Regions from separate parts of the Flaviflexus sp. genome, predicted to be linked through region 3. Evidence: riboswitches for the same ligand, from Rfam matches in the RefSeq annotation. Region 3 holds a riboswitch; each other region holds the start of a gene.
What was found. A riboswitch is a leader RNA that binds a small molecule or an ion and turns the genes downstream of it on or off. The one in region 3 is predicted to bind S-adenosylmethionine.
Positions count from the first base shown of each region.

Region 1: linked by a shared signal. The riboswitch ahead of ACTHUY_RS06250 (hypothetical protein) and the one ahead of ACTHUY_RS07700 (hypothetical protein) in region 3 are both predicted to bind S-adenosylmethionine.
Region 2: linked by a shared signal. The riboswitch ahead of ACTHUY_RS01975 (methionine ABC transporter ATP-binding protein) and the one ahead of ACTHUY_RS07700 (hypothetical protein) in region 3 are both predicted to bind S-adenosylmethionine.

Region 1 covers NZ_JBQCYC010000009.1:9,826-17,759, reverse strand. The annotation lists gene ACTHUY_RS06270 (ABC transporter substrate-binding protein) at 1-1,063, shown strand, start outside; gene ACTHUY_RS06265 (carbohydrate ABC transporter permease) at 1,156-2,001, shown strand; gene ACTHUY_RS06260 (carbohydrate ABC transporter permease) at 2,007-2,912, shown strand; gene ACTHUY_RS06255 (DUF624 domain-containing protein) at 2,918-3,550, shown strand; SAM riboswitch class IV at 4,105-4,207, shown strand; gene ACTHUY_RS06250 (hypothetical protein) at 4,461-5,360, shown strand; gene trxA (thioredoxin) at 5,942-6,319, opposite strand; gene ACTHUY_RS06240 (glutamate-5-semialdehyde dehydrogenase) at 6,409-7,680, shown strand; gene nadD (nicotinate-nucleotide adenylyltransferase) at 7,670-7,934, shown strand, end outside.
Region 2 covers NZ_JBQCYC010000002.1:153,173-161,106, reverse strand. The annotation lists gene ACTHUY_RS01985 (MetQ/NlpA family ABC transporter substrate-binding protein) at 308-1,150, opposite strand; gene ACTHUY_RS01980 (methionine ABC transporter permease) at 1,461-2,147, opposite strand; gene ACTHUY_RS01975 (methionine ABC transporter ATP-binding protein) at 2,144-3,115, opposite strand; SAM riboswitch class I at 3,121-3,207, opposite strand; gene ACTHUY_RS01970 (aldo/keto reductase) at 3,433-4,242, opposite strand; gene ACTHUY_RS01965 (HAD family hydrolase) at 4,312-4,953, opposite strand; gene ACTHUY_RS01960 (ClpX C4-type zinc finger protein) at 5,005-5,349, opposite strand; gene ACTHUY_RS01955 (MFS transporter) at 5,492-6,712, shown strand; gene tuf (elongation factor Tu) at 7,145-7,934, opposite strand, start outside.
Region 3 covers NZ_JBQCYC010000012.1:26,487-33,586, reverse strand. The annotation lists gene ACTHUY_RS07720 (DUF3320 domain-containing protein) at 1-1,252, shown strand, start outside; gene ACTHUY_RS07715 (M3 family metallopeptidase) at 1,664-3,691, opposite strand; gene ACTHUY_RS07710 (GmrSD restriction endonuclease domain-containing protein) at 4,095-5,165, opposite strand; SAM riboswitch class IV at 5,450-5,565, shown strand; gene ACTHUY_RS07705 (hypothetical protein) at 5,580-5,981, shown strand; SAM riboswitch class IV at 6,124-6,239, shown strand; gene ACTHUY_RS07700 (hypothetical protein) at 6,250-6,669, shown strand; gene ACTHUY_RS07695 (hypothetical protein) at 6,902-7,100, shown strand, end outside.

The DNA.
Region 1 (7,934 bases), on a different contig from region 3:
GTACCAGATCAACGGACCAATGGGTCTCGTGAACTGGCAGGAATACGCTCTCGAGCTCGATGACACTGATTTTGCTCAGGACCTGAACGATCCGGGCCTTGCCCTTCAGGGCGAGGACGGCAAGATCTACGGTGTGCCGCTGGCAGTAGAGGGCTACGGCATCATCTACAACCAGGCAATCTTCGAAGACTACTTCGCCATGGATGGCGCGGTCGTGACCTCGATGGATGAGATCAACAACTTTGACACCCTGAAGGAAGTCACGGATGACATGCAGGCTCGCAAGGACGAGCTGGGCATTGACGGTGTCTTCGCTTCCACCTCGCTTGCTACGGGTGAGGAGTGGCGTTTCCAGACCCACCTTGCCAACATTCCCGTGTTCTACGAGTACGACGAAGAGGGCGTGACCGACAAGCAGGAGATCGCTTTCTCGTACAACGAGAACTACAAGAATGTGTTTGACCTGTACCTGACGAACTCGACGGTGGAACCTTCGCTGACCCCGTCAAAGACTGTCACGGACTCTATGCAGGAGTTCGCAACCGGTAAGGCCGCCATGGTGCAGAATGGCAACTGGGCGTGGAGCCAGATCAGCGGCATCGAAGGCAACGTCGTTGCCGAGGACGATATCAAGTTCCTCCCGATCTACACCGGTGTCGAGGGCGAAGAGTCCAAGTCGATCAACATCGGCACCGAGGCCTTCATGGCTATCAACTCCGAAGCTTCCGAAGCCGACCAGCAGGCCACGATTGACTTCGTGAATTGGCTGTTCAGCTCTGAAGAGGGCATGGACTACGTGACCAACGATCTGGGCTTCATTGCTCCGTTTGAGTCGTTTGGCGATTCGACCCCGTCCGACCCGCTGGCAAAGGAAGTGAACCGGTACATGACCGACCCGGATCTGGAGCCGATCCCGTGGGTGTTCACCACCTTCCCGTCGCAGAAGTTCAAGGACGACTTCGCTGGCGGTCTTGCCCAGTACGCATCGGGCAACATGGAATGGAACGATGTTGTCGACATCTTCGTTTCCAGCTGGGCCTCCGAGAAGGCTAACCTGGGCTAATGCCTGAACGCTGGGGGCGGGGCGTCTGACCCGCCCCCAGCACCCCCTTTGTCCTACGGAGCGCAAGGACGCGCTCCAGAATTGAGACAAACATGCAAAGAGCACTAAAGAAGTATTTTCCAGTTTTCGTGGCCCCAACAGGCATCGCGTTCACCATCGCGTTCCTGTTGCCTTTTGTCATCGGCATCTACCTGTCGTTCTCCGATTTCACGACGATCTCGAATGCCGAATGGGTGGGCCTGGAAAACTATCAGCGGGCGTTTGATGAGAGCCAGGGCTTCACCAGTTCATTTGGGTTCACGATCCTCGTTGTCCTTGTCGCCGTTGTTTCGGTCAACATTTTTGCTTTCGCAATCGCGCGTTTGCTCACGCAGAAATTGCGTGGCACAAACTTCTTCCGCTCCGTGTTCTTCATGCCAAACCTCATTGGCGGCATTGTTCTCGGATACACGTGGCAGCAGATGATCAACGCCGTGCTCGCGAACTACGGCACCACGATCATTTCCAAATGGGAGTACGGCTTCGTGGGCCTAATCCTGCTCATCAACTGGCAGCAGGTCGGCTACATGATGATCATCTACATTGCCGGCCTCCAGTCCGTCCCACCCGAGCTCACCGAAGCATCCGAAATTGACGGTGCCACGAGGTGGCAGACCCTGCGCCATGTCACTATCCCGGTTATCATGCCCACGATCACCATCTGTGTATTCCTGACACTGGCCAATTCGTTCAAGCTGTTCGACCAAAACCTTGCGCTCACCAACGGTGCGCCGCAGGCGCAGACCGAAATGGTTGCCCTCAACATCGTGAACACGATGTTTGCCCGGATGGGCCAGGAAGGTGTCGGCCAGGCCAAGGCCGTTATCTTCGTAATTTTTGTTGTCCTGATCGCACTCGTCCAGTTACGGGCGACCCGAAGCAAGGAGGTCGAGGCATGAGCGCCATGATCGAACATGCTGAGAACGCCGCCGAACCCCTACCGGAGGGGAACCAGACGCTCTCAGCGGGGGAGAAGCCCAAGCCAGCACGCAACGGCTTCTTCTATGTTGTTCTTGTTCTCCTGGTCGTTGTCTTCATCGGGCCAATCCTGTTCATTGTCATTAACTCGTTCAAGCACAAGTTCTCGATCAGCTCCGACCCGTTCGCTCTCCCGATTGGGGACATGTGGGCGGGCTTGCAGAACTACACAACGGGCCTTGCCAGGACCGGTTTCTTCGAAGCCATTCTCTGGTCCTTCGTCATTACCGTTCTCTCGGTCGCTACCGTCGTGTTCTTCAGTGCTATGACGGCCTATTACATCATCCGGGTAAAGACCTGGTGGACTTCGGCCCTGTACTACCTGTTTGTGTTCTCCATGGTTATCCCCTTCCAGATGGTCATGTTCCCCACCGTGAAGATCGCCGACATGCTCCACTTCAACAACCCCTTGGGCATGGTGGTGCTCTATCTGGGATTTGGAGCAGGCCTATCGGTGTTTATCTTCTCGGGCTTCATCAAAGGTATTCCCCTAGATATTGAGGAGGCCGCCTACATTGATGGGTGTGGGCCGCTCCAGAACTATTTCCGGATCATCCTCCCCATCCTCAAACCCACCACCGTCACCGTGGCGATTCTTAACGCCATGTGGATCTGGAACGACTACCTCCTTCCATACCTCGTCATCGGCCTCTCCACCCGATACAAGACCATCCCTGTCGTGGTACAGATGCTGGTGGGCTCGAACGGCAACAGGGACATGGGAGCGATGATGGCAATGCTGGTACTCGCTATCATCCCGATCGTTGTCTTCTACCTCGTATCCCAGAAGCACATCATTGAGGGCGTTGTCGCCGGTTCCGTCAAGGGCTGATCGCTATGGCAGGGTGGCTCGCACCCGACACCAAGTTCTACAACGGGCTTGTCGCGGTAACAGAGGCGATCATCATCAACGTGCTGTTCGTCCTCTTCTGCCTACCAGTTATCACAGTGGGCGCCTCAGTAGCAGGCGCCCACGCCGCCCTCCTCCAGCAACTGCGGGAGGAGGGCTCCTCACCGGCCAAAACATTCTGGAATACCTTCAAGGAAACCTTCTGGCGAGCCACCATCTCCTGGCTACTCATCCTCGTCTTCCTGCTCCTGGCAGCCTGGGAGATCTGGGCTATCGGCCGCATGGACCTGGGACTGGCCGGCACCATCGCCACCGTCCTCTCCATCACCGGCACCATCCTCATCCTGGGCTTCGCCGTCTGGTACTTCCCCTACATCAGCCAGTACAAGGCCCCAATAGGTTCAGCAACTAAACGTTCAGCACTCCTAGCGTTCCGCTACCTGCCGCGTACTCTCCTCGCTCTCGCACTGCTTCTCATCCAGCCAGCGATTCTCTACTTCAACCCCGACATCCTCGGCGTCCTTGTCTTCGCGAACCTACTCATCCTCCCCGCCGCCATCCTCTACCTCCACGACATCCTCCTTGCCGCACCACTGAGGGCATACGGCAGCCACGAGTAGCCCAGGGATCAGGGGGCAGGTATCAGGGAAGCAGTGTGGGCTAGCTGGTGCCACCCTTACCGCAGGCTCCGCACTGGCATATGACGCAGTACTGGCTCCCGGATCGGTACCGGCCCATATTGGCCGGGAGGGTCTCTCCGCCGAATACGAGCTACTCTAGGCCATATGGAGCGAGACACCATGTGTCGCAGTATCGAGCGCGTCATGTGTGACAGACGTCTCCACAATGGAACTGCGCAGGACGGAAAATTTTGGATCTACCTCGGTCCTGCATAACCGATTGAACTGATTTGTGCAGTAGAGTGCCAGGAAAGGCGACTGCGCGCTTCTCGCGCTATTCCAACGAAATATCACCGTTCCGACCGGCCTCTTGGGTTGCGTATAGCGGATACGCCCTGCCGATAGGGGAGCGGCCCTGTGGCTCTTCAGAACGCTACCGAACGGTAGCTGCAAATCGCTAAATTTGACCTAATAATGCCATGAGATTCCCTGATCTCACGTAATGGGCGGCGGCGTCTTGACATGCGGACTAGGGACCGTGTTATTCTGGCCGTGGTCCAGAGAACCAGCGAAGAGCCCCGGCTAGCTGGTCGACAACCCCTCACGTGCGAGGGGTGCCCCGGGTGATGACCAGGCCTCAATCGGCAAGCGAAGCACCGTTCGCGGTGGGAAAGCACGAAGGAAAATAGCATGACATTCACGAATATTTACCAGACGACTGGGCAGTCCGTCCGAGTATCGGCTACGCACCGAATTCATCGAATGTATATGCGCACGCATAAGTCCATGGCCTGATCCGGCCAACGCGATCTACACCTGGGAATCTCATTATCCCTCCAGCGTCACTTACGCACCTTCACACATCAGCTCCAATTCGGAGCACTCTGCTATACCACTCTTAGGATTTACGATGACTATCCAGCTGCCCTCATCAAACCAAACCCGTTCCAGCTACCGCGTTCCCGCCCTCTCGATCGATCTGTCTGCCCTCGGTGCAGAAGTGCTCGACACCGATACCGACTTCGGTGAGGACTTCCCGGTAGAAACCTGCAACTTCGGCCGCCTGGCTTCCATGACCTCAGCGGCACTGACCGATGGTCTTGCAGGAGTCACCCTCGGAGCCTCCTTCCTGCTGCGATCCGATCTGCACCTGCGGGACTGCAGGCTCGATGCTATCCGCGCAGCCGTGAAGCTCACGTCCCGGATTACCGGCCCCATCTTTGCTTCCGTCACCGCCCACGAGGTCGGCAACGCCGCCCTCGACCTGGTCAAGGACACGGGCGTTGGTCTCGAGATCCACATCCCGCACGGGGAACTAGATGCCGCTCTCGATCTGGTTCGCCGTGCGCAGGATGCTGGTACTCCAGTCACGGTTGCCCTGACCGGTGATACTGCTCAGTCGATTGATCTCACTAAGCTCGGTACTGCTGTTGATACCGTTCGCCTTCGCGAACAGGATCCCCACACGGCCCGCGAGATCCGTTACTCCTTGCGCTCCGCAGCACTGGAAGCCGGACACGACCTTCAGGTTGTCTGCGATCTCTTCATGATCGTCTCGGCTTGCGCGATGGATGCGGAGGAGCGCGGCAATCTTATCTCCGCCATAGGTGCCGATCGCTACGCAGAAGGCTCGGCACGTGTTCTCGGTACCGTCCACGACGTTGCCGACCACGTAGAATCCTGGCTGGCCCTTGGTGCCGGCGATGCATTCACGATCCTCCCGGGTTCCCTTCCCACCGATCTCGCGTCCACTGTCTGCGGCGTTCTTCCTCTTCTGCACGCACGCCGCGAAGCCGAGGCCGCTGCCTAAAGGGAAGCTTTCCTCGAACAGGCATAGAACACGGATTAAAGGTCCGGAAGACCGAGCATTAGCTCGGGAAGCCTGGTTGCGCGAGGCTTGAGGGCTCTGTATCTGAAACCTCGAACGTTTGAATCCTCGAACGAGCAACGCCTTGGACGAAAAGTAAATTACGTGAACGGGGCGCGGTGCTTGCTGAGCGGCGCGCCCCTTTCACTCGCCATTTGCTCTGTTCGACAACAGAGCCTGGCGAAACCATCGACCTATAGTCCAAACCATTGCTCTGCACAGGCGATCAGATCGGGGGACGGGCTACTTTGATTCGTCGGTTTGGCAACGAAGCACAGCTTGTTCGGCTATGAAGAGTCGATAGGCACGGAAAGAGCAGGACGCTGCGCCTGGAATGGGCGCAATTCATCGATAGGGATAGTCCCTTGGATCCCAGGGATAGACCCTTGGAATAGGTGTCATGCCAGATCATGCCCAGTTCAGCTGCTTGGACATGAGTGTGGGGCGAGCATTTACTGCTCGCCCCACACAGAGTTCTGGTTATCCGCTAATAAGTAGCGGGCTACCAGCAATCGATCGAATGCTTAGGCCTGCTCGCCCTGCGCTGCCTGCTGCTCGGCGATCTGGGCGCGTACTGCGTCCATGTCGAGCTTCTCGGCCTGCTCAATGAGGTCCTCGAGTGCCGAAGGCGGGAGAGCGCCAGCCTGCTCGAAGATCTTGATGCCGTCACGGAACACCATGAGGGTCGGGATCGACATGATCTGGAAGCTCTGGGCGAGCTCAGTCTCTGCTTCGGTATCGATCTTTCCGAAGACTACGTCCTCATGCTCGTCCGATGCCTTCTCGAAGGTTGGCGCGAACTGACGGCACGGGCCGCACCACTCTGCCCAGAAGTCGAGGAAGACGATGCCTTCCTTGACTGTCTCGGTGAAGTTTTCCTTCGTGATTTCTACGGTCGCCATTTGTTGTCCTTACGGTCGGGTACCTCGAAAGGTGATACAAGGGCTTCAACTCACTGGACGATCGAATAATTCCCTATACGCTTATTCTCATGACGAACACGAGTGACGCAGTCAGGGCACTGGCGACAAAGGGGCGCGAAGCAGCGCAGATCCTTCGGGGAGCTTCGACCGGTCAAAAGAACGATGCACTAGCGGCAATCGCGCAATCCTTGGAGGCCAATGCAACGAAGATTGTGGTGGCCAACAAGTTAGATGTTGAGCGCGGAATAGAGAATGGGCTCACTGAGGCTCTCATCGACCGGCTAACTCTCGATGAGGATCGTATCTCCGGTATCGCAGATGCTGTCCGAGAACTCATTGCCCTGCCTGACCCGGTGGGTGAAGTTGTCATGGGCCGCACCCTGCCAAACGGGCTCGTTGTTCGTAACGTGCGGGTCCCCATGGGTGTGGTGGGCATGATCTACGAAGCCCGCCCGAACGTGACGGTCGATGCTGCCTGTTTGGCACTTAAGGCAGGGAACGCGGTTCTCCTGCGCGGCGGCAGCGCCGCCGAAGAATCCAACATTGTCCTTGTTGCTCTCATGCGTGAAGCAGTCGAGTCGGTGGGTATCCCGGCTGATTCCATTGCCTCGGTCGATGAGTACGGCCGCGAGGGTGCTACGGAGCTCATGAGGGCGCGGGGCTACATTGACCTTCTCATTCCCCGTGGCGGTACCGGCCTGATCCAATCCGTGGTCAAGGAATCAGTTGTACCCGTCATTGAGACCGGCGTGGGTAACTGCCACGTCTACATCAACGCTGATGCTGACCCGGAGATGGCACTGCCCATCGTTATTAACTCGAAGACTCACCGGCCCGGCGTATGCAACGCGGCTGAGACTCTCCTTCTTCACAAGGACTACCCGGAACCGGGTGCGATTCTGAAGGCTCTCGTTAATGCTGGGGTTACCCTCCACCTTGATAGCGAGGCCCGTGGCCTCGCGGAGGCCGCGGGAGCGGACTCCGCTTATCTCCGTGACGTGACTGAAGAGGACTGGGGCGAGGAATACCTGGCGTTGCACATGGCGGTGGGGATCGTCGACTCGGTTGATGACGCCATTGCCCATATCCGCAAGCATTCATCTGGGCACACGGAAGCAATCGTGACCGACTCTGTGACGGTGGCAAACAAGTTCACCGCCGGCATCGACTCCGCCGCAGTCATGGTTAACGCATCGACCAGGTTCACCGACGGCGGTGAACTTGGGCTGGGAGCAGAAATCGGTATCTCTACGCAGAAGCTCCATGCGCGTGGCCCCATGGGCCTGGCAGAGCTCACAACGACGACGTGGCGTGTTGAGGGCGCCGGACATGTCCGGTAGCAGCCACGACCGTTCCCACGAAACGGACCTCAGCTCCATCGAAGCACCGCACACTAAGGGCACTAGGCACCGCCGTATTGGAATCATGGGTGGGACATTCGATCCCATCCACCACGGTCACCTTGTCGCCGCCTCCGAGGTGCAGTACCGGTTTGGCCTGGATGAGGTGATCTTTGTTCCCACGGGGGAGCAACCCTACAAGCAGGACAGGGATGTCTCCCCGGCAGAGAACAGATACCTCATGACTGTGATCG
Region 2 (7,934 bases), on a different contig from region 3:
AAAATCTCACCCGATTCATGTTGATCGGCGAATAGTTTTGCTTGTTCTTTGATGTTTGACATCCGTGTTCCCTCCCAGGGTTATCTCGCGACTATGCGGGGTACCTGAACAATCCCTAGGGCTTTCACCAAGAGCTTTTATCAGGCCGAGCATCCGCACCTAACACGGTTCAAACACGGTGCTTGGTCAGACTTTTCAAGCAACAGCGCTTCTTAGTACCGCCCAATCCTCAGAACATGTTTATGTCGAAAGTGACTGCGAAAGGGGGCAACCGGTCGTAGCCAGTCACCCCCTTTCTCGGTGTTACTTAGAAGGCAGGAACAACCTCACCGTTGGGGTAGGTTTCGGTGATAAAGTCGGCGACTTCCTGCGAGTGGAGGAGTTCGTCGAGTGCCTGGATGGCCTCGAGCTTGTCGGTGTCGGTGTTCCAAGCGAGCACGTTCGCGTAGGGGTTGTCTTCGCCGGACTCGATTGCGATTGAGTCCTCGGAGGGAACAAGCCCACCATCGAGGGCGAAGTTACCGTTGATGATGGCGAGATCGACCTGGTCGAGGGTACGAACAAGGTTCGGGGCCTCAAGTTCAACGAACTCGATGTTCTTCGGATTGTCAGCAATATCGAAGATGGTGGGATTCTCGACGGAGTCGTCGAGGGTCAGCACACCATTGTCCTCAAGCAGCCAGAGAGCGCGAGCCTGGTTGGAGGGATCGTTGACGATAGAGACCTTGGCACCGTCCGGGAGGTCGTCGATGGACTCAAGAGTCTCGGAGTAGGCAGCGTAGGGCTCAATGTGGACGCCTTCGCCACGGTCGAACTCGTAACCGTTATCTGCGATCTCAGTCTCGAAGTAGGGGACGTGCTGGAAGAAGTTAGCATCCAGGTCACCCGAGTCGAGGTTACGGTTCGGCAGGACGTAGTCGGAGTACTCGACAACCTCGATGTCAATACCGGCCTCTTCGGCCAGGTTTTCATCGATGTAGTTGAGGATGTCTGCGTGGGGAACCGGGGAGGCTCCAACCTTGAGGGTGACAACCTCACCGGAGGCCGCGGTCGAATCCGAGGTGGTCTCCTCGGATTCCTCTTCATTGGACGAGCATGCCGAGAGGGCAAGGGCTGCGGCTGCTGTGAGAGCAAAAATCTTACGACGCATTGGTTTACTTCCTTTTGTTATTAAATGAGCAAGTGGGATCCTTGGAACCCTCTGCTCGGATTGCCAGTCCGCACTATGGGTGCGGTCGTGGCGGAGATTGTGTTGACGGTATGGGCATAGCCCAGAGTTACTGGGATGACGTGATTCGAGAGAGATCTCGGTGAATTACGGTCACGGGGAGCGAGCCAAGAAGCCTTGTGCGAGAGGTTCCATTCGAAGAACTGTTTCGGTGGAGGTCACTCGAATGAGTTGCTTCCTGCGATTTGGATCAGGTGTTTGTCGCGAGTCGTTCGTTCCGATATGCAGAGACTCAGCGGTGGTCTACATATCGGCTGAGCATGTCGCCGAGCATTTGGACGATTTGAACGATAACAACAAGAACAACAACGGTGATGATGAGGACGTCGAGGAAGTACCTCTGGTAGCCGTAGTTGTAGGCAAGAGCTCCGAGCCCGCCGCCTCCAACCGTGCCTCCCATGGCGGAGAAGCCAATAATCATGATGATGAGAACGGTGATCGACTGGATGATTCCGGGAAGGGCCTCACGGAGAATCACGTCCCCCATGATCCTCGTTCGTGTTGCCCCCATCATCTGAGCGGCTTCGATCTTGCCTGAATCAACAGCCAGAAGGTTCGTCTCGACCAGGCGAGCAAAGAACGGAATGGATCCGATTGCGAGCGGGAACACCATGCCCCGCCATCCAATGTTCGTCTGCATGACCCAGTCCGTGACCGGTAGCAAGAGGATCAGAAGGATGATGAACGGGATCGAACGCCCGACGTTAACGATCAGGGAAAGAATGGCGTTGACGATCTTGTTTGGACGGATTCCGCCCTTCGCGGTGGCAACGAGAAGGATACCGAGAGGCAATCCAATGACCACCGTTGCGAGGGTGGACCAGCCGACCATGAGCAGGGTTTCCACGGTCGCGTCCCACAGCGTCTCTTGGACGATCTGGTTATTGAACCACGTGCCGTCCTGAGTCAAAGTATTCATGCTGCACGCTCCTTCGCATCAACGCCCTGAGCAGCGAGCGCCGCAATGGTCGAATCGACCCGAGCATTTTCAACCGAGAGAACGAGGCGTGCGATCTGGGCGGAGCCCAGAGTCTCGAACGTTCCAGCGGTAACATCTGCCCCGAGCTCGGCCACCAGGCTGAGAACGTGGGAACCGGAGGCCTCCCCCGGACGGGACGTAAAGGCAATGTCGATCAGTGTCGTTCCCGGCGGGATCTCGTCAACCTTCGGAGGCGGAACAATGGCAGCACCTAGGCGGGAGCCGGTGTCCGTGATGATCTCGTCAAGCCTGCCGGACTGAACAACCTTGCCCTTCGACAGGAGCGTGACGGCGTCACAGGTTTCGCGCACCACCGACATCTCGTGCGTGATGATGACGACCGTGACACCGGTCTGGTCGCGAACATCCTTAATGAGGTCGAGAATCTGTTCGGTGGTTTGAGTATCGAGAGCCGAGGTCGGTTCATCGCACAGGAGCACTGCGGGCCGTGCCGCGAGCGCACGGGCAATGGCGACGCGCTGGCGCTGACCACCGGAAAGCTGGGACGGATAGGAGTCGCCACGGTCACCAAGGCCGACGAGGTCAAGGAGCTCTTGTACGCGTTCGCGCCGCCCTCCCCTATCAAGGCCGGCAACCTTCAGCGGGTACGCAATGTTTTGACCGGCGGTACGAGCATCAAGCAGGTTGCCGCCCTGGAACACCATGCCGATTGAGCGGCGTGCTGTCCGTAGCTGGTTGGGGGTGAGCGAGGAAAGGTCCTGCCCATCGACCCAAATATGGCCTTCGGTTGGCCTTTCGAGTGCCGTCAGGCACCTGATCAGAGTGGACTTGCCCGCACCCGACTGGCCCACAATTCCGTGAATTTGGCCTGCAGGGATATTGAGATCGATACCGTCGAGAGCGACAACTCCCGGGTACACCTTGCGGACACCGTCCAATGTGATCATCGATTCCTCCATCGGTCCTGGCCTTAGCACCGGGTTTTTCTCGGTTGCTGCGGCGTCGACGAGCCAGGTCTCTCAGCCACTCTTGATGGTTCCCCCATTAGACAACGCCCCAGGTCAGAGCGCCAAACAATCTCAGGATTTGGACGCAGTTGGCCGTGTGACACCGAGCACGTTACGTCAACCTATGTCCACTTTATTCATGGGCAAGGGAGAGCCCCGACGACAGTCACCCCCACGTTCCTGTGCAGGAGATGTGCGAGGCATAACTACCGCCGGGGCACCTCTGAAGTTTGGTTCTACACTTTAAGCGCTTAGGTCTATCGCTCGTCGTGCGTTGCAGGATCCCATTCGCCAAGTTCGCGCTGCGGGAGTGCGGAGATCGCTTCCACCTCTGCGGGGGTCAGCTGAACCTCGACAGCCTCAAGGTTCTGCTTCCTACGCTCCTCGTTCGTGGAGCGGACAATCGGGATGGCACCGATCGCACGGTGCCAGGCCAGGACTGCCTGCGAGGGCGTGATGCTGTGCGCTGCAGCCGCGGAGGTCACGGCATCTGTCTCGAACAGGTCACCCCCCTTCGAAAGCGGTGACCAGGACTGAACTGCAATCCCGCGATCAGCAAGTTCCTTGCGGTACTCGGAGCGGTGCAGGCCCGGGTCAACCTGCACCTGGTTCGTGGCAGGGACGAGGCCGGTCTTAGCCTTCAGTTCATCCAGGTGTTCGATGAGGAAGTTGGAGACGCCGAGGGTGCGGACAAGACCTTCCTCCTGCGCCTTGGCCATCTCCTCGTACGCCTCGGGGTAACGGCCAAGCATGGGGAGCGGCCAATGAATAAGCCACGCATCGAGGTAGTCGACGCCGAGCCTGCTAAGGCTACGCTCGAGCGCTCCCCGAACATCCCCATGATCATTGCCGCGGAGCTTGGTTTGGAGAATAACGTCCTCGCGAGCAACGCCGGAGGCCTTGATTCCCTGACCGACGGCCTCTTCGTTCTCGTACTTCGATGCCGTGTCGATAAAGGTATAGCCAGCATCGAGCGCCGAAGCGACAGCAGTTGTCGCTTCCTCTCCCATGAGGGGAGAAGTACCGAATCCGATCTTCAGTGAATTGAAATCAACCTGTGCGTTCATTCACCCAGGCTACCAACGCGTAACCTCGGCGACGAGAGTTCCAAGCCCCTGGCAGAATCCGAAACGAACTCAGAGGAGGCCTGCGAGTGCCGCGAGCTCCAGCTTCAACACGTTAACGACTCTCGCTCCCGCACCGCGTGCCGACGTCTCCCCCGGGATTGAGTCTTCAAAGGCCAAGCATTCGGCGGGGTTCACACCGAGTCTGCTGATAGCGGTGGCATAGGGCTCGGGGTCCGGCTTGCCACGCTGCACCTGATCCCCGGTGACACGCGCAGAGAAGTAGTCTCGCGGCAGGCTTTCAATAGCGGGCCCAGCTAGATTCATCGGGGTGGCAGTCACTAGAGCTTGGGGCATTCCAGCATCTGCAAACGCATCGAGAAGTTCAATAGCTCCGGGCATGAGGTCCGGATCCGAATAGACCTGCTCGGCCATGAGGACCGCTACCTCTTCGAAGAGAACCATGCCGTCAGCAACGTCCCCACCATCGCGCCGGAGAACAAATTCCATGTGTTCGGCATGATCTTCCGTGGATGATCCGTGGAGAGCTTCTTCATCGGATTTCAACCAGCTTCCACCCCGTGCTTCAATGATCTTCTTCGTGTTGGCAACCCACTGGGATTCGGTATCCGTGATCGTTCCATCCAGGTCCCAGAGGATGGCGGAGGGTTCAGAATTGAGTCCGCAGGCGCGGTACACGTCAACAAGGCTCATACTGCCAGGGTACGCGAAGCCACCTGATGGTACGACTCGCCGCACACTTTATCACCCTTCCACGTGCGGATGGAACCTCTCCCATGCGGACTGGCGGGACATGCCCAAAGATTCACCGATGCTCGCCCAGCTCAGACCGCGCCCACGAGCAGCACCAACCCAGTGCCGCAAGTGCTCCTCGACCTTCTCACGGGCCTGCGCAAACCGAGGTAACTGTTCTAGTAACTCATCATCGTCACACGCATCCCACGGACCAGATGAAAGCTCGGCTGGTTCCAACCCTGCCTCTTCAAGCATTCTGACGGTGTTTTGAGCACACCTTTGACATATTCCAACACCGGGCGCCCCAACGAGCCTGCCAGCATCTTCTCTCGATCTCAGGCAGAACGAGCACATGAAGTTGATCGGCTCTGTCTCGCGGATTTCTCTTTCCGTCATGCAACAACTGTAGCCACTCAACTTGCCACGTCAAGATTTCCCTGACAGTACGTAAGCCATTGCCTGACACGTCAGGTAATGGCTTACATATAGAAGTGCTATGTCCGAAGATTTGCCACCGCTCCCCCGCTCCTTTCGATACCTGGTTCTCACGCGAGCCGGGGAGGGATTCGGCGACTCTCTCGCACGCACAATCATGCCGATCCTTGCCGTATCCGTTCTTGGCCTCGGCACTGGTTATGTGGGTGTGCTCAACTCAATCGACCTGGGAACTTTTCTTCTGCTCGGAGTTCCTATCGGCATGATCATCGACCGGATGAGAAGACGTGGGACTGCCATGACAATGGCAACCTCTATGCGTTGCCTAGTACTCGCAAGTCTGCTGGCCCTTTACCTGACTCAGACACTGTCGGGCCCAGTTCTCCTACTCGCTGCCGGAATCATCGGAGTAGCCGATGTCGTCTTCACAACCGCAGAGACGACCGTGATCCCCGCTCTTGTCCCGAAGAAGCGGCTCAAACACGCCTACTCCCGCCTGGCAGTCACAAGTCAGTCAGCATCAGTTGCCGCGGCGGGCACCGGCAGCCTGGCATTGGGTTTTCTCGGGATGCCCGGGATGATCACCTTAGCAGTCACGTCCTACGTTTCATCCCTGCTCAGCCAGCTTGGGATCCAGGCACCTGCTCAACCAGAGACTATGCAGATCAGGCCGAAGGCTCGTCTACGCGATGGCTTCGTTGCCCTCTGGGAGATTCCTGCCCTCCGGGCCCTGACCACCTCGGCAGCATTGACAAACGCTGGGGTGATGCTCGGCAACACAATTCTGCCGGTGTTCATTCTCAGCGACCTTGGTGTCTCTCCCGCCATCTACGCAGCCCTTGGTGTCATCTCAACCATCGGCGCTATCATCGGTGCCGGGCTCGCGCCCCGCCTCTCAGGACACTACGGACTGCGCCAACTACGTATCGCCTGCGCACTCGTTGCGGTTCCCGCCGTTCTCCTCGCGGTGTTCTGCCAGCAACTGCCGGGCCCGGAACTGATCTGGCTAGCGATCCAAGGCCTCTCGTGGAATCTGCTCGTCAGTATCTCAGCGGTGTCCGGAGCCGAGGTACTACCCAAGACAATCAGCCAAGAACAGCTCGCATCGGTCGCAGCTTCACAGCGCACCATCACGCTAGGGATCATGCCGATCTCAGCCCTTATCGGTGGCGCCCTGGGAACAGTGACGGGTTCGGTACCGATGCTGGTGGTATGGGCGGGGCTGGCGGGCCTTGCAGCTCTCCCCATCCTCGCCAAACGCTCCCTCGAAGATTACCGCTAGTTGTCTGCGGGCCGGTGGATTAACTGGACCGTAGTCGGCTACCTGCCACTCACCCACCGCTTACGTTCCATGAACTGAGGAGCCTTGGGGTTATGCCCGACCCATAGTCCCAGTCGCGGTAGATGGTCCGCACTAGCCGCAGCGGCATCACCTCCGCGTTGCACGAGAGCACAATCGCTCCTTCGCTGTCGAAGCAGTCCCGGTTCCGATCGGACGAGCATCCTCGGGTACCTCTTCAGTACATCTGCGCCGCAGGGGAATCCCAGACACAGCACTTCCCGAGATTCCTCCTTTCGATGTCGGCCCATCGCGCCCGACAATGCTCCCCTGTTTGAAATCACTCCCCTCTCGGGACATGCAACCCGTTGAGACAAGTACGCCCCGGCGAAAGCCGGGGCGTACTCATGAGATCGATAGATCTAGGCGTTTGAATTAGCCGAGGATCTTGGTGACCTTACCTGAACCAACGGTGTGGCCACCCTCGCGGATAGCAAAGCCGAGGCCCTCTTCCATGGCGATGGGCTGGATCAGCTCCACGGTCATCTCGGTGTTATCGCCGGGCATGACCATCTCGGTGCCCTCGGGCAGCGTGATGACGCCGGTGACGTCCGTCGTGCGGAAGTAGAACTGCGGGCGGTAGTTGGAGAAGAACGGGTTGTGACGGCCGCCCTCTTCCTTCTTCAGCACGTAGGTCTGCGCCTCGAACTTCGTGTGCGGGGTGATGGAGCCCGGCTTGCAGACGACCTGGCCGCGCTCGACCTCTTCGCGCTTGATGCCGCGGATGAGGAGACCACAGTTTTCGCCGGCGTCGGCGTGATCCATCTGCTTGTGGAACATCTCGATGCCGGTGACGGCCGTCTTCATCGCCTTCTCCTTGATGCCGAGGATCTCGACATCGGAGTTGATCTGGAGCTGACCACGCTCGACACGACCGGTGACAACGGTGCCACGGCCGGTGATGGTGAAGACGTCCTCGATGGGCATGAGGAACGGCTTGTCCATGTCGCGGACCGGGTCGTCGAAGTAGGTGTCAACCTGCTCCATGAGGTCCTGAACGGACTTGACCCACTTCTCGTCGCCCTCGAGTGCCTTGAGAGCCGAGATCTGCATGACGGGAGCGTTGTCGCCGTCGAAGCCCTGCGAGGAGAGAAGGTCACGGACCTCCATCTCGACGAGCTCGAGGATTTCCTCGTCGTCAACCATGTCGGACTTGTTCAGCGCA
Region 3 (7,100 bases):
CTATGTCGCGGGACTCTCTCATCAGCGGGATGGCGGCGTTAGCCGGCCAGTGCTTTCATCGACAGTGGAGAATGTTCACTCCGTGCCCCATTCTGAGAGAGACGAGAGCCGAGCGATAGTCGGCCAGGTTTTGGAACTTCTTTCCCCCCATCTCCAGAGGCTTCTGGATGAGCGGTTCGCTGAGGCAGTCGAAAAGCGTCGCGGAGAAGTTAACCTGACTATGTCGTGGGTTGAATGCCTTGAAGGTGTCGATAGGGCGCGAGGCAGGACGCCTCTGCCACTGTCGTCGGGGGACCCCCAGTCCCAGCTGCGGGCACTGACCGAATCGATGGGTAGCTTCGGCTTTGTCTTCGATGTGCCTCGCCGCCGTGATGTGTCCTGTAACGGGCAGGTCTTGCGGGTCGCCCGCAATGACTTTGTGCATCAGCGAGACTTCTTAATTCCAGAGGTCTATCGAATCTGCGATGCCGCGACGGTCGTTCTTTCGATACTCGGGAAAGGCTTGCGAGATGACGCTCTTGAAACTTTGAAACATAGCGCTCTCAAGAGGCTTTGGCAGCAAGCGGTGGCGATGCGAGAAAGTAGGGCATCAGAGACTAGTCAGCGTGACACGCGGGCCAGCTCCAGTCGCGCCGAGCCTTCGACCGTACGGTCTGTGAATCTGGAATCACCGACGAAGGACTTGGAAACCCTTTCCCACGAGCGTGCGAACGATAATGGACCCCTGCCATTTGCTTCGTGGAACGAGCGTCATGTGGGTACCGCCGAGGAGTTGGATTCCATTCGATCGGGAGCGACCAAGAAAAAGATCCAGGCTCTTATTCGCGAAGTTGTTGCGTGTGAAGGACCGATTCACATTGACCGACTTAAAACCCTCGTTGGAAAAGGCTTTGGCCTTAGCCGAGTGAGGGGGTCGCGTGTTGACCAGTTGATATGGCAGATCAAATCTAGTGCTCTACATATCGACCAGCACCGCTTCGTGTGGCCAGATGGTCTTGATCCGTCGACTTGGCGCGGTTTTCGCACGCGCGAGTCCGGCCCAAATCTTGAAGAGGTTTCACCTCGTGAAATCGCAAATGCCTACGCATACGCTCGTGCACTAGATGAGCTTTACTCTGAGGAAACGCTTGAGAGGTTGACTCTCAGGATGCTCGGCGGAAAGGTGATGAGCACGAGGTCGAGGAATGCGATACGTCGAGCGCTTGCGTTGTATTTCACTCTGCCGGAGATGCGTGAATACGAGGCTGCCTGATTCACCTGATGTGGGAACGAGTCGGTCCAGCGCTGCCCTCATTCCCGCACAGGCGGGCTAGGGAGGGTGCCGGCCTCAACTTTGTTGTGCAGTGCGCGAGCTGACTCTCTTTCTACAGAGGTCCAGGGCAAAAGGTGGGTCTTCAGGGATCTCGTCTAAGAAGCGAGGGCTGACGTAGACGGCAACGACTGCCCCAACAATCCACCAGCGACGCTTCACGCTATGTCCTCATCTATCCACAGGTGAAAGTTTTCACCAACGTAACCGTCAGTGAGGGCGAAAACCTGGGGTGAAAGCCCCATGGGAATTAAGTCGTTTGTGACGGACTGTTCGGCTGAAAGAGGGGGTCCAATTGAACGGGACGCAGAAGGGGTCGACTCATTAGAGCCGACCCCTTCTGCGATGAAGGACTTAGAGGCCCCTACGCTCCAGCAGTGCCTCCGCACGAGGCTCCCTGCCGCGCACAGCCTTGAAGGTCTCCATGGGGTCGCGCGATGAGCCGCGTGAGAGGAGCTCGGAGCGGAGAATATCGCCGGCTTCTCTGTTCAATCCGCCATCGCCATTCTTCGCAGCTTCGGACCCGAACCACTGCTCAATGTCGGCCACGAGGACTTCGGCCCACATGTACGAGTAGTAGCCGGCATCGTAGCCGCCGCCGAACGTGTGCTTGAAGTAAGCACTCCGGTAGCGGGGCGGGACCAGGTCGTGGTGAACTCCGAGATCCTTGAGAGCCTTCTTTTCAAAGGCCTCGATCTCATCGGAGGTCGGCACCTCGTCGGCACTGATCCGGTGCCAGGCCTGGTCGACAAGAGCAGATGCGATGAACTCGGTTGTTGCGAAGCCCCGGCCGAATGTCTTCGAGGCTGAGAGCTTAGCTACGAGATCCTCGGGGAGGGGCTCCCCGGTCTCGTGGTGCACGGCGTACTGGGAAAGGACCTCGGGGTGGTATGCCCACATCTCAAACAGCTGGCTCGGCAGTTCAACAAAGTCCCTCGGCACTGCTGTGCCCGATGTTGATGCGTAATACGTGTCCGAGAGGAGACCGTGCAGAGCATGCCCGAACTCGTGGAAAACAGTCTCAACCTGATCCCAGGTGAGGAGCAGATCCTGGCCGGCGGCCGGCTCATCGAAGTTCGAGTTATTCATGATGACGGGCTTCGTGCCCGCTCTGCGTGATTGGGTGACGAGGGAGTGCATCCAAGCACCGCCCTGCTTGCCCTTGCGGGCATAGAAGTCGGCCTGGAACAGTCCGACTGCCTCACCAGACTCATCGAACACTTCCCATGTCTCAATCGTGTCGACGTAGCCCTTGATGTCAGGGCGCGGGGTGAAGGTGATGCCGAACAGCTTCTCGGCCGCGTAGAAGATGCCCTTCTCGACAACGTTCGTGAGTGACAGGTAGGGCTTAAGAGCAGCATCATCGACAGCGACCTGGCCGCGGAGCTTCTCCTGGTAGTAAGACCAGTCGCCAGCCTGAACACCATCGCCGGTGCTGTCTGCGTCGATCAGACCCTTCATGTCCTCAAGTTCGCGGTCCACTGCTTCCACTGCCCGTGTGGCAACAGAGGAGAGGAGGTCGATGATGTTCTGCGAGTCTCCTGCCATGCCCTGCTGTGCGACAACCTGGGCGTGATGCGGCTGGCCGAGAAGCGCTGCGCGCTGGGCGCGGAGAGTCGCGATCGCGGTGACGATCTCACGAGTATCTGAGGACTCATGCTCACCAAGACCACGGCTCATCGATGCATCGAGCAGAGCCCGGCGCGTTGCCGGGTTCGTCAGATCAACCTGGAGGGGCTGGTTCGTGAAGTTGAGGAGCGGCAGGCGATACGTGCCGTCGTCCTGCTTGTAGGACTCGATCTGTTCATCGCTGAGCCCAGCCAGCTCCTCGCGTGAGGATACGGTCAGGGAGTAATCATCCATGGCCTTCGTGGCACGCTGGCTGAACAGGATCTCAAGGCGGGACAGCTCGGAATCGAGTCCCTTCAGTGTCTCCTGCTCCTCGGCTGGCAGATCAATGCCCTTGAGGCGGAACTTCTTGAGAGTGTCCGTGACGAAGTATGTTGTCTCCTCATCAGCATCGTTCAGGTCGATCGAGTTGAAGCGGTCGAATAGGCGGCGGTCGAGCCAGAAAGCGCTCTGATGTGCGGAGAGCTCAGGGCCAAGAGCTGCCTGGATCTCATCTAGTTCATCCCCGCCCATCGAGGAGAACAGGGTGAATGCGGGTGCGAGAGCACTGTCAATAACATCGTTCGACTTATCGAAAGCAACAACTGTGTTCTCTACCGTTGCAGGCTCCGGGTTCGATGCGATGGTCTCCCACTGCTGCCTCTGAGCCTTTAACGCTTTATGAGCGGCTGGAAGGATATGCTCCGGCTTGATTGCCTCCCAGTCAGGGACTCCGTAGGGCAGGACAGATGGTGTCAAAAGAGGATTCGTCATACAACGATGCTAAACGAGATTGATGGCGCAGTTCTCCCGCCAGTATTCCCTGCCGCCCCTGAAATCATTGTGCTGGTTGAGGTATCTCAACTGAGAGGAGTTCAAACCAGCCGGATGCTCCATTGGAGCTGAGGCTCTACAACTAACTTCCAACCTAACTTCACACTTAACTTCACACCCTGTGAAGTTAAGTGTGAAGTTAGGTGTGAAGCTGACTCTCTGCTCGTGCCTGCGGATGCTCAAATCTCTTGCAAGCCCAATGTTTGTCGCGTGCCGCAGGCGGTTGAATCGTCATCCTCTGCAGGTGTGAAGCTCCGGCAGGATTCACTTCTGCCCGTGAGGTTAGGTGGGGGTGGACAGTGTGGTGAGTACGCCGCGTCGTAATGGATGATGGCTGACTGCGCTATTCGCAGGCGATACCGTCCCTGTCCCCGTCCATCTGAACCCGGTAGCCGGGCTCGCCTTCGAGGATAGGAGCGGCGCCGGCCTCTCGTGCTTCCGTGCAGTTGGTGTAGTACACGTCCTCGGGTGATACGGGGCTTGGTGCGGGGGTGGGTGCCTCAGTTGTTGGCGCTGCTGGCTGAGGGTTGCTCTGATGGATGTTGCCCGATGGGATGACAGGGACGGAGTCATCGGCCTCGGGGATTGTCTGATCAGGGCACGATGACAGGATCTGGATGATTGCGTCCTTCTCCGCAGCGGTAACCCACAGGCTGTACTTTGCTTTAACGCCGACCTGGTGGGCGACATAGTCGCAACGGTAGGACTTATTGCTCGGCAGCCATGTTGCCGCATCGCCCGCTCCCTTCTGCGAGTTGCTGCGACCGTCAACAGCGAGAAGATTGAGAGGATCGTTGGCGAAGAGCTCGCGATCATCGGCAGACATCTGCTGTGCACCCTTCTGCCATGCATCGGACAGTGCGACCACGTGGTCTATCTGAACCTCTGAGGATGTCGACTGGCCGCGTTCGAACAGAATGGTGTCACCCGTGTATGGGCTGATGATGGTCCCGGTCAGGACAACGCAGTCCCTTGTCCCGGGCTTGAATGTTTTATCCGTGAGGTCGCGGCTCAATATGTCATTGCGAGTATCGCAGCCGTTTCGGTCGATGTCTGCCCATCTTTGACCAAAGAGCTCCCGGTCATAGCCGGTCTTCGGTGCACGTCCTTTTACTTCAAGAGTCTCGACCACCTCGGTAGCGAGGAGCCCGTCAGTATCAGCTGTGGTGACGCTCTGTTCGGGAGTTGTTGATTCCTCAGTAGCGGTCGGTGTTTCAGTCGGTTCAGGCTCCACCGTCGCATCGACGGTGATCAGCTCTTCTTGTTCGTCTTCCTCTGACGGGACTATCGAAGCAGGCTCTTTAGTTTCTTCATGAACTTCGACAAGCTCTGTGCCCTCGGTGGTCTCTTCTGAGAAATACGTGCCGGCACCAACAACAGCAACAGCTCCGAATACCCACCAGCGAAGCTTCATTCTCAGTCCCCAATTTTTAAGTCTTGTGAGTTCTCAACAGTCCGAGTGTAATCGGGGTCGGAGGCGGAAATGTGGGCCCTATAGTTGGCAGGCTATGCATTCAAGCACATGTTGACGGCCACTGTTCTGGGTACGTCCCCTCTCCAAATAATTCGGCTCCGCCATGACGATCAGCTCAGAGCGAGCCCGGATCTCTTCGTTGCTGATACAAGACAGGTGGAGAGAGGGGCGGGAAGAAAATCAACAAATTTCTGTCCGACCCCCGTGTGCATAATAGAAACATCGATCAAGAAGTTCGACGCTAAGCCCCTCGGCTAGTCGACTAGCAACCGCGTCTCGCACACGGTGCTCCCGAAGGAAGATCGGCCCCCGAGCAAAAGCTCGGGCGGAAGTATGCGATATAGGAAAATTCTTATGAACCCCATGGACGATGCGCCGGATGCGCACGAATACATTTTCATCGAAGGCCCAGACGTCACTGTGGAAGACTGCAGTAAATACAAGTCTGGTCACCGTGTCCATTTCATCCAGGTCCGGCTTGCCTCTGAGGAGCGGAGAGTCGCGGCCGAAGTGACCGCGGTAGATGGTCATTACATCGACTTCAGAACAGAAGCAGGCACCCAGCGCCGCTGGAACCACGACCCCCAGCGCCTGCTCAAAGTGCAGGAGATAGCTGCCCGGGACCCCGAGGCGAGGACTGTCTGGTCGGAAAGATACCACCTCCTGACCGTGTACTCGAAAGAGCCCAGCGGGTCTGTTGTCGGAACTCCAGTCACGCTTGCGCCGAGCCCAACGGACTGCGGCTACAGCCTGTAAGCCGCTGCCGAGGGCAGCCGAATCGCAGTGTGTTCTGACCATTGAAATCAGCTGTTTCAGCTGAGCTCTCGAGGTCGAAACACGGGTCGGGTAGAAAAGCAGAATATTTCTGTCCGACCCGTGGGCCCATAATAGAAGTATCGATCGAGAAGTTCGACGTGAAGCCCCTTGGCTTGTCGACTGGCAACCGCGTATCGCACACGGTGCCTCCAAGGGAAGATCGGCCCCTGGGTAAAAGCCCAGGTGGAAGCGAGCGAAAAAGGACATCATGAACGACGACAACCACCATGAGGCGCATCCTCCGGCGGACGATAAGAACAGATTCACCGAGGTCTACTCCGGCAGCACATGCCGGTCCGGCGAGAACGGCCACTATCTTTCCGCCGAAGACTACGAAGCAGCGGACCAGGACACCTGGGAAACCGTCATCCTCACCGGTACCCATGGGAAGTTCATCCACATCATCTCGGGCGAAGGCTCAACGCGGGTATGGACTCACTCCCGTTTCCTGGTGACATCGATCCGCCTTCTGCACTCTGAGGGCGGAAACGTTGAACTGCACAAGTCGAAGGGAATCCTACGAGCGACGAATGGCCTGATAAGAGCGATCACCAGAGTGGCAGCGGAGGTCACTCCATGCGAGTACTCGAGGCCTGAGCTGCCAAAACCTCTACCCCGAAGCATCTAACCTTCATCAACCTCGAATCAGTGCGGGAAGCATATAGCTCCCCGCACTGATTCATCTCTTTCACCGCGATAGCGGTGTCTTCTCAGCGGTGCAGCCACGAGGCTGCGCCGCGTCTTCGCACTCAGTGCCACAGGATTTGACAGATATTCAATCACCCATGGTGGGGCACTGCCTGGCTCAGGTCGTGCCCCACTCGATTGCCCTGGCGGGGCTAGATACGGATAGGACAGATATGTTCGAGCACGAACACCAGGCCATGCGCTTTTCCAAGAAGACTTTCGAATGGAGCGAAATCCTTGTTTTTGACAGTGTCGAGAAGGCCTTCTGTCAGCATCGCCGCCCTCATGTCACCAAAGTTGAAGATGCTAAAGCGGCTCTTCACGGCAGGTGGGATGAGGTGATCGTTGCCGGAGTCGATGCTCCCTACGTCA